Geothrix sp. 21YS21S-2: one gene and its partner. The protein of the gene in region 2 binds, or shares a complex with, the protein of the main gene of each other region. Links are inferred from orthologs where the notes say so. Each region holds a gene or a part of one and is shown on either strand. Other genes may lie near its edges.

Region 1 (6,021 bases), 490 kb from region 2 along the record:
GCCGGCCTGGTAGATCTTGACCTTGCGACCGTTGGAATCCTGGTGGCACCGGATTGCCTCCAGGAGGCGGAGGGTCCCCAGGGCGACGGTGTCGACCGTATACTCGGGCTGGTCGAAACTGACCTTCACATGGCTCTGGGCGCCAAGGTTGTACACTTCGTCGGGCTGAACTAGGTCCAGGATCTTTCTGAGCCCGCCTCCGTCGCACAGGTCCCCGTAATGGAGGTGGAGCCGGGGGTTCTGGTGCGGGTCGACGTAGAGGTGATCGATGCGCCCCGTATTAAAGGACGAGGATCGGCGAATGATCCCATGGACTTCATAGCCCTTGGCGAGCAGCAGTTCGGCAAGGTAGCTTCCGTCCTGGCCAGTGAGGCCTGTTATCAGGGCAGTCGGCATGCATCCTCCATTTCAAGCGGGCTCCGGAACCCGGCTCCGTTTGACTGGGAGCCATCCCGGTTTCCTTGGTTTCTATTCTAGATTATCGGTCGACGACAGCGTTTGCCCCGCGCACCGGTTTTGCCGGCCAAGCCCCTCCCAGGAACGGAAGACCTCACGACCGACGTCCCACGGAAGCCGGACCCGTCGGCGACCTTCAACTTCAGGGACGCAGGTTATGAGGATCTTCCTGCCCATGGTCGGGGGCTACTCGCTCAGGAGTGCCTTCCTGCTCAGCTTGATCTTGCCATTGGCGTCGACCGCGATGCACTTGACCATGATTTCCTGGCCCTCGCTGACCTCGTCGGCGGGGTTCTTCACCCGGTGGGGCGCCATCTCGGAAACGTGGAGAAGGCCGTCGAGACCGGGGAGGATCGTCACGAAGGCGCCGAATTCGACCACCTTGGCCACTCGGCCTAGGTAGGTCTGGCCCACTTCTGCGGTCTGGATGAGGTCTCCGATCATCTTCAGGGCCACGGCCAGCTTCTCCTTGGTGGGACCGGCGACCTGGCAGGAGCCGTCGTCGTCGATGTTCACCTGGCAGCCGCTCACCTCGATGATGTTGCGGATGACGGCGCCGCCCTTGCCGATGACGTCGCGGATCTTCTCCTTGGGGAGCTGGATCGTGTGCATCTGGGGCGCGTTGCCTGCATACTCGGTGCGGGGGGCGGCCAGGACGGTGCCCATGGACTTGAGGAGCTCAAGACGGCCCTGCTTGGCCTGGTCGAGGGCCTTGGTGAGGATCTCGGTGGTGATGCCGCCGATCTTGATGTCCATCTGGAGGGCGGTGATGCCGTGGACGGTGCCGGCGACCTTGAAGTCCATGTCGCCGTAATGGTCTTCCTGGCCGGCGATGTCGGTGAGGACCACGAACTTCTCGCCGTCGCTCACCAGGCCCATGGCGACGCCCGCAACGGGGGACGCGAGCTTGATGCCGGCGTCCATGAGCGCCAGGGTGCCGCCACAGATGGTCGCCATGGAGCTGGAGCCGTTGCTCTCGGTGATCTCGGAGACGACGCGCAGGGTGTAGGGGTTCTCTTCCTTGGAGGGCAGCACCTGGAAGATCGAGCGCTCGGCGAGCATGCCGTGGCCGATTTCGCGGCGGCCGGGGCCGCGGTTGGGCTTGCACTCGCCCACGGAGTAGCCGGGGAAGTTGTAGTGGAGGTAGAAGCGCTTGTCGTACTCCTCCTCGATGCCGTCGATGTGCTGGATGTCATCGGCGGTGCCCAGGGTGGCGGTGACCAGGGCCTGGGTCTCGCCGCGGGTGAACAGGCAGGAGCCGTGGGCCGCCGGCAGGACGCCCACCTCGATGTTCAGGGGGCGGATCTGGTCGAACTTGCGGCCGTCGAGGCGCAGACCCTGCTTGAGGATGGCGTTGCGGAAGAGGGTCTCCTTGAGGGTGTCGAAGCTCTCGACGACGTCCTTCTTGAGCTCGGGCTTCTCCTTGGCGAACTCGGCCACGGCCTCCTTCTTCAGGGCGTCGATGGCCTTGTAGCTCTCGATCTTGACCTTCATGGTCAGGGCGGCCAGCAGCTTCTCGGCGAACTTGGCGGCCACGAGCTTGTAGACCTCCTCGTTGCGCTCGGGCTTGACGGCAACCATCTTGGTCTTGCCGACCTTGGCGCGCAGGTCGCGCTGGAGCTTCACGAGGGTCTTGATGGCGGCGTGCCCGAACTCCAGGGCCTTGACCATCTCGGCCTCCTGGAAGCTCTTGGCGCCGCACTCGACCATCACGAGGGCGTCCTCGGTGCCGGCGACCAGGAGGTCCAGGTCGGAGTCGGGGCGCTGGCTGACGGTGGGGTTGATGATGAACTCGCCGTCGATGCGGCCCACCCGGACGCCGCCCACGGGGTTCACAAAGGGGATCTCGGAGATGATCAGGGCCGCGGAGGCGCCCACCATGGCCAGGACGTCGGGCTGGTGGTCGCCGTCGAAGCTGATGACCTGGGCGGTGATGACGGTGTCGCCGTTGTAGCCTTCCTCGAAGAGGGGGCGCAGGGGGCGGTCGATGAGGCGGGAAACCAGGGTTTCCTTGGTGGTCTGCTTGCCTTCGCGCTTGAAGAAGCCGCCGGGGATCTTTCCGGCGGAGAAGACGGGCTCGCGGTAGTCAACAGTCAAGGGGAAGAAGTCGATGCCTTCCCGGGGTTCGGCCACGCAGACGGCCACGAGGACCATCGTGTCGCCCTGGCGGACGATGACGGAGCCAGCGGCCTGCTTGGCGATGCGTCCCGTCTCGATGCTGATGGGGGTGCCGCCCAGGTCGATGCTGACGGTGGTGGGGTTGAATTTAAGGGCGTTCATGGATTCTCCTGGGACCTCGGCCCCAAAGTGGCTCCCTGATTGCGATCCCTCCATGAAACCCTCCGCCGGAACTGATGGGGGGAGGTGGGCTTCCTGCAGAGGTCGCTGCCGACGGGAGCGAACGGATCGGCATTGCAATAATACCATTAAAGATGGTTGCATGAAAAAACAGCTTGCCTGGGGCTCGCTCGCGCCGGGACCCCCAGACCCGCCGACAATTTTCTCAAGTATTTTTCTCTTCTCAATCTTGCGCGAACCGTGGGATTACCATACTTTCCACGAAGAACCACGGAGGCATGCATGATTATCCGGGCGGAGTGGCCGGGCTATGTCGTGGGGGTGCTCGTCACCCCAGGCCAGGAAGTGGAGGAGGATGAGTCACTAATGCTTCTGGAAGGAACAGATACGGGCCACACCCCCTTCTACGTAAGTGCTCCCGAGTCCGGGAAGATCAAGCGCATTCTCCTCGAGGAAGGCGATTTCGCCGAGGAGGATGACGAACTGGTGGAGTTGGCCGACATGGACTGAAGACCGGTGCGGAGCTTGCCCGGGGATCCGATCCTGTAAGATGGAAGGGTTCCTGGAGCCGCCCATGTCCCTGCTAGTCAAGAACGCGCGTCTTATCGATCCCTCCCAGAATTGGGATGGTCCTGCCTCCATGCTGGTAGTGGACGGGCAGGTGGCGGCTGTGGGCGAAAACCTCGCGGACCCCCGGATCGAGGGGGCCGAGGTGGTGGACGCCAAGGGCCAACTCCTGGTCCCCGGCCTCGTGGATCTTCACGTGCACTTCCGGGAGCCTGGGCAGACCGCCAAGGAGAACATCGAGACCGGCTGCAGGGCGGCCGTGGCCGGAGGGTTCACCTCCGTGTGCGCCATGGCGAACACCAAACCCGTGAACGACTCGGTGGCCATCACGGAGATGATGCTGTCCCGGGCCCGAAAAGCTGGCTTGTGCCGGTACTTCCCCCTGGGTACGGTCACCAAGGGCGCTGCGGGCGAGGAACTCACGGACTACGGGACCCTCAAGGCGTCCGGGTGCATCGCCTTCAGCGATGATGGCCTGCCGGTGATGAACGCAGCCATCATGCGGCGGGCACTGGAGTACACGGGCTGGCTCGACATGCCTATCGTCGCCCACGAGGAGGACACGAACCTCGCGGCCAAGGGCTACATCAACGAGGGCGCCGTGAGCGCCTACCTGGGCTGCCTGGGCATCCCGGCTGCGGCCGAGGAGGCCATGGTCGCCCGGGACATCGTCCTGGCCGAGCACACCGGGGGGCATCTCCACCTGGCCCATCTGAGCACCAAAGGTTCCCTGCGGCTGGTGCGCGAGGCCAAGGCCCGCGGGCTGAAGGTCACCTGCGAAGTGACGCCCCACCATTTCGCGCTCACGGACCGCGAGCTGACGCGTTTCGATTCCGACTTCAAGATGAACCCGCCCCTGCGCAGCCAGGCCGATCTCGACGCCATCCTCGAGGCCCTTGCCGATGGCACGGTGGACGCCATCGCCACGGACCATGCGCCCCACACCTGGGATGACAAAGAGTGCGAACTGCGCGACGCGTCGTTCGGGATCATCGGCCTGGAGACCGCGCTTCCGCTCACGCTGGCGCTCCTCGTCGACAGGAAGGTCATCACGCTCTCGCGCGCCGTGGAGTTGCTCTCCTGCGGCCCGGCTTCGGCCTTCCACCTGGACCGCCAGGGCCTCGGCAGCCTCAGGCCGGGCTCGGCGGCGGACTTCGCGCTCGTTGACCTGGAAGCCAGGATCACGGTGGACCGCGCCTTCGTGCAGAGCCGGAGCTTCAATACACCCTTCAAGGGGTGGACGCTGCCCGGAAAGGTCGTGGGGACCTGGGTCGGCGGCGCGAAGGTATGGGGCTAGCTAGCGGGCGCCCTGACCAAAGATGACGACCTTTACCGTCTTGAGGACGATGAAGGCCCACATTCTCAACGTCCGGTTCTCGATGAACATCAGGTCGTAGGAGAGCTTGATCCTGGTGCCGTTCACCGAATCCACGTAGCCCTGGGAAACCTGGGCAAGGCCCGTTATGCCGGGCTTTACATGGAACCTCTCACCATAGCGGGGTATCTCCTGGAGGAAGGACTCGACGAAGGCTGACTGCTCGGGCCGGGGGCCTACCAGGGCCATGTTACCCATGAGCACGTTCCAGAACTGAGGGAGTTCATCGATCCGGGTTCTCCGCAGGAATTGACCTCCTGGCAGGATTCGGTCGTCCTCGTGGGCGCAGAATCGGGCATGGCCGTGATGGTCGTGGTGCATGGAACGGATCTTGAAAATTCGATAGGGCTTTCCACCCATTCCGATTCGAATCTGGCTGAAGATGGGGTTGCCCCGGTCCACCACCATGACATAGAGCAGGCTCACAAGGAGGACGGGCATGGTGAGGATGAACAGGACCAGTGTCGAGAGCCAGTCGATGGCGTAGATCAGGTCCAGCTGGCTCTTGACGGGGCCCGCCTGTTCCTCGGGGAGGGAAGGGGCAGTACCGCCGCTCAGCCTAGGGTATTCAAGGGCCAGGGCCAGTTTGTTTTCATCGGAAGGTGTCATCAGGAAACTCGTTATGCTTGGCCGATCGAAGGTGTGGAGGATTCACGCACGGAAAACCACTCGACTGTCTCCTCCAGACCATGCTGAAGATCGATGGCCGGTTCCCAGTCTATTACCCTTTTTGCGAGAGAGGGATCAAGGATGGACCTGACCTGCTCTCCCTGGATTGGGGGAAAGTGGGAAATCCCTGGGTCCGTGGGGAGGATGCCCCGGACCCGATCGGCCAATTGGAATATGGAGGTCTCGATGCCGGTCCCAAGGTTCAGCACGCCCTGGGGGCGGTGGTGGAGAATGAGGGTAGCGGCCCGGGCGAGGTCCTTCACATAAACGAAATCCCGGGTCTGTCGTCCGTCTCCATTGATCCTGAGGGGGTTGGCCCTCAGTCCCTGGCGGATAAGGACGGCGACCACGCCGGCCTCGCCCCGGCCGCCCTGCCGGGGGCCATAGACGTTGGAGAACCGCATCGAGCACGAGGGGAGTCCCCGATAGTGGTGGAATGTAGCTAGGTACTTATCTACGCTCAACTTGGCGACACCGTAGGGGGAGCACGGCCGTTCGGGGTGATTCTCATCCTGGGCCCCGGCCTGCGGCTCCCCGTAGATCGCGCCGCCGGAGGAGGCGAACGCGAAGTAAGCCAGTCCGTTCTGCATGCCAAGTTCCAAGAGCTTCAGGGTATTGATGATGTTCTGCTGGGCATCGAGGACGGGATTGGCGGC
Region 2 (2,864 bases):
GGACCCCGGCCATCCCCGACCAGCTCATCCAGATCGCCCACGAGCAGGAGGGCGGGGCTGAACGCGTGATCTCCCAGATGGAAGTCGTCCAGAACAGCTTCGAGGAGATCCAGGTGCTGGCCAAGGACTGCCAGGAGATCCTCACCCGCCTGGTGCCCCCCTCGGACGACCTGACCAACCTCATCGAGAAGATGGAGAGCATCGCCCTCCACGCCGACAACGGCACGTACAACATCCAGGGCGTCTACGACCTGTTCCAGTACCAGGACATCGTCCGCCAGAAGCTGGAGAAGGTGGGCCACCGCCTCATCGACGTCTCCGAGTACATCCTGAAGAACCTCCAGCCCATGGCCCAGGAGACGATCTTCTCCGCGTCGGCCGGGCGGGACATCCTGGACCGCAAGGCCCAGGAGGCCGACATCGTCAAGCCCGAGGCCGACGCCATCATCGCTGAATTCTTCTCGAAGCTGCGGGCAGGCAAGCAGGGGTGATTTCGCCGTGGGACCCTCCTGGGTTATCGTGGAGGGGACGGCCCCGGAGTCAGGCGAATGGTTCGATCCCGAAAATTGATTGTTCTCTTCCTCGGCTGCTTCATCCTGGGTGCCCAGCCCCCCCCTCCGGATCCCGTCCTGAAGGCCCGCGCGGAGCGGGCCCAGGCCCAGGGCGTCGGTGAGGGCGACCTGCCGCCGGTCCCTCGCGGCATCGTGGAACCCCCCCCCCTCCCCCCGCCCGAGACCCATCTCAAGGACACCCGGGGCGCCAAGGCCGGCAAGACCCGCCGCGCCTCCCGGTCCGCCAAGTCCTCAAAATCCTCCAAATCCTCCAAGACGAAAAAACTCCCGGCCAAAGGTGGCCGCAAATCGAGCAGGAAGGTGAAGGGTTGAGAATAGCTGTACTTACTTCTGGTGGGGACGCTCCCGGCATGAATGCCGCCATCCGTGCGGTCGTTCGAACGGCTGATTCCCTGAACATCAACGTCTACGGAATCTGGCGGGGCTTCCAGGGGCTCGTGGAGCAGGACTGGCGGCCTTTGACCTCCCGCAACTGCGCCAATATCCTCCAGCGCGGCGGCACCATCCTCAACACCGCCCGGTGCGAGGCCTGGCACCTGCCCGCCGTGCGCGCCAAGGCCGCCCAGGACCTCCGGGACGCCGGCGTGGACGGCCTGGTGGTCATCGGCGGCGACGGCAGCTTCACCGGCGCCGAGCTCCTCAACCGGGAACACAACATCCCCTGCGCCGGGATTCCCGGCACCATCGACAACGACCTGCCCGGCACCGACCGGACCCTGGGCTTCGACACCGCCCTCAACACGGCGGTCCAGGCCATCGACCGGATCCGCGACACCGCCAGCGCCCACGAGCGCATCTTCCTGGTGGAGGTCATGGGCCGCAGCTCGGGAATGATCGCGGTCAACACCGCCATCGCCTGCGGCGCCGAGGCCGTCCTCTACCCGGAATCGGACAACCAGGGCTACGATGCCCTGGTTTCCCAGCTCAAGGCCGGCTGGCAGCGCGGGAAGCGCTCCAGCATCGTGGTGGTCGCCGAGGGCGACTTCACCGGCGGCGCCTACAAGATCAGCGAGCGCCTCCAGGCCGAGTACAACCTCGACCTGCGGGTCGTGGTGCTGGGCCACATCCAGCGGGGCGGCAGTCCGACGGCCCTGGACCGCATCTGGGGCAGCATGTGGGGCGCCGAGGCCGTGAAACGGCTCGCCGCGGGCGAGACTTCCTTCTATCTTGGTTCGCAGCACGGGGAACTGGTCATCAACCCCTTCTCCCGCATCCGAGATCCCAAACCCAATCCCCCCAAGGAATTGGCCGCGCTGGCAGGCATCCTGGCCCGGTAGCGCCCATCCAGAGGAACCATCCATGACAAAGCCCAAGAACGGCCCGCGCAAGGTCGCGGTCATCATGGCCGGCGGCCGCGGCACGCGCTTCTGGCCCCGGTCCCGGGGCGCCCGCCCCAAGCAGTTCCTGGCCATGGTGGGGGAGGAGACCCTCCTCAACGCCACCGTCAGCCGCATGACCCCCTCCTTCCTCCCCGAGGACATCTACATCGTCACCACCGAGGAACTGGCCGCCGAGACCCGGCGCATGCTGCCCCAGCTCCCGCCCGGCAACGTCCTGGTGGAGCCCGAGGGCCGCAACACCGCGCCCTGTCTGGCCCTGGCCCTGGCCATCATCGAGAGCCGCACCCCCGACGGCGTCATGGTGGTCCTCTCCGCCGACTCCTGGATCGGGGACCAGGACAAGTTCCTGGAGGACATCGACACCGCCGTGGACCACGCCTCCCGCAAGAGGGACCTGGTGGTCTTCGGCATCCGCCCCACCTATCCCGAGACCGGCTACGGCTACATCGAGACCGAGGGCAAGGGCAAGGTCCTGGGCGCCTCGGCCTTCCGCGAGAAGCCCTCCTACGAGAAGGCGGTGGAGTACCTGGAATCCGGCCACCACTTCTGGAACGCCGGCATGTTCGTGTGGACCCTCCAGGACCTGCGCGCCGAACTGACCCGCCACTGCCCCGAGATCCTCGCCCCCCTCGACGAGTGGATGGCCGCCGGCGCCGACGCCGCCAGGCTCGCCGCGGCCTACGGCCGCCTCCCCAAGCTCTCCATCGACTACGCCCTCATGGAGAAGTCCGATCGCGTGGCCGTCGTCCCCGCCCGCTTCCGCTGGTCCGACGTGGGCTCCTGGCCCGCCGTGGTGGAGTTCCACGAACCCGACGCCTCCGGCAACGTCGTCCAGGGCGATGTCATCCTGCTCGAATCCAACAACTGCGCCATCTTCGGGGGCAAGCGCCTCATCGCGGGCTCCGGCCTGGAGAACCTGATCGTCGTGGACGAACCCGACGCCCTCCTCCTC

What was found. Proteins that work in one complex are often made in the same cells at the same time.
Region 1: pfkA (region 2) and pnp share a complex: the UniProt entries of both Bacillus subtilis proteins name them as parts of the possible RNA degradosome complex. The link is inferred for Geothrix sp. 21YS21S-2 from one-to-one orthologs.

Annotation. Positions count from the first base shown.
Region 1 is NZ_CP132910.1:2,994,416-3,000,436, reverse strand. The notes cover bases 190-3,166. They hold pnp (polyribonucleotide nucleotidyltransferase), read right to left. Parts: upstream 2,737-3,166; coding sequence 643-2,736; downstream 190-642. Other genes in these bases: RAH40_RS13180 (acetyl-CoA carboxylase biotin carboxyl carrier protein subunit), read left to right, coding at 3,037-3,166; gmd (GDP-mannose 4,6-dehydratase), read right to left, coding at 190-396. Outside these bases: more of gmd, read right to left, coding at 1-189; more of RAH40_RS13180, read left to right, coding at 3,167-3,264; RAH40_RS13175 (dihydroorotase), read left to right, coding at 3,329-4,618; RAH40_RS13170 (sugar transferase), read right to left, coding at 4,619-5,305; RAH40_RS13165 (NAD-dependent epimerase/dehydratase family protein), read right to left, coding at 5,317-6,021. UniProt on the Bacillus subtilis protein: Involved in mRNA degradation. Catalyzes the phosphorolysis of single-stranded polyribonucleotides processively in the 3'- to 5'-direction. Necessary for competence development in Bacillus subtilis.
Region 2 is NZ_CP132910.1:2,506,725-2,509,588, reverse strand. It holds pfkA (6-phosphofructokinase), read left to right. Parts: upstream 1-880; coding sequence 881-1,849; downstream 1,850-2,864. Other genes in the region: RAH40_RS11065 (mannose-1-phosphate guanylyltransferase), read left to right, coding at 1,872-2,864; RAH40_RS11075 (hypothetical protein), read left to right, coding at 549-884; RAH40_RS11080 (hypothetical protein), read left to right, coding at 1-491. UniProt on the Bacillus subtilis protein: Catalyzes the phosphorylation of D-fructose 6-phosphate to fructose 1,6-bisphosphate by ATP, the first committing step of glycolysis.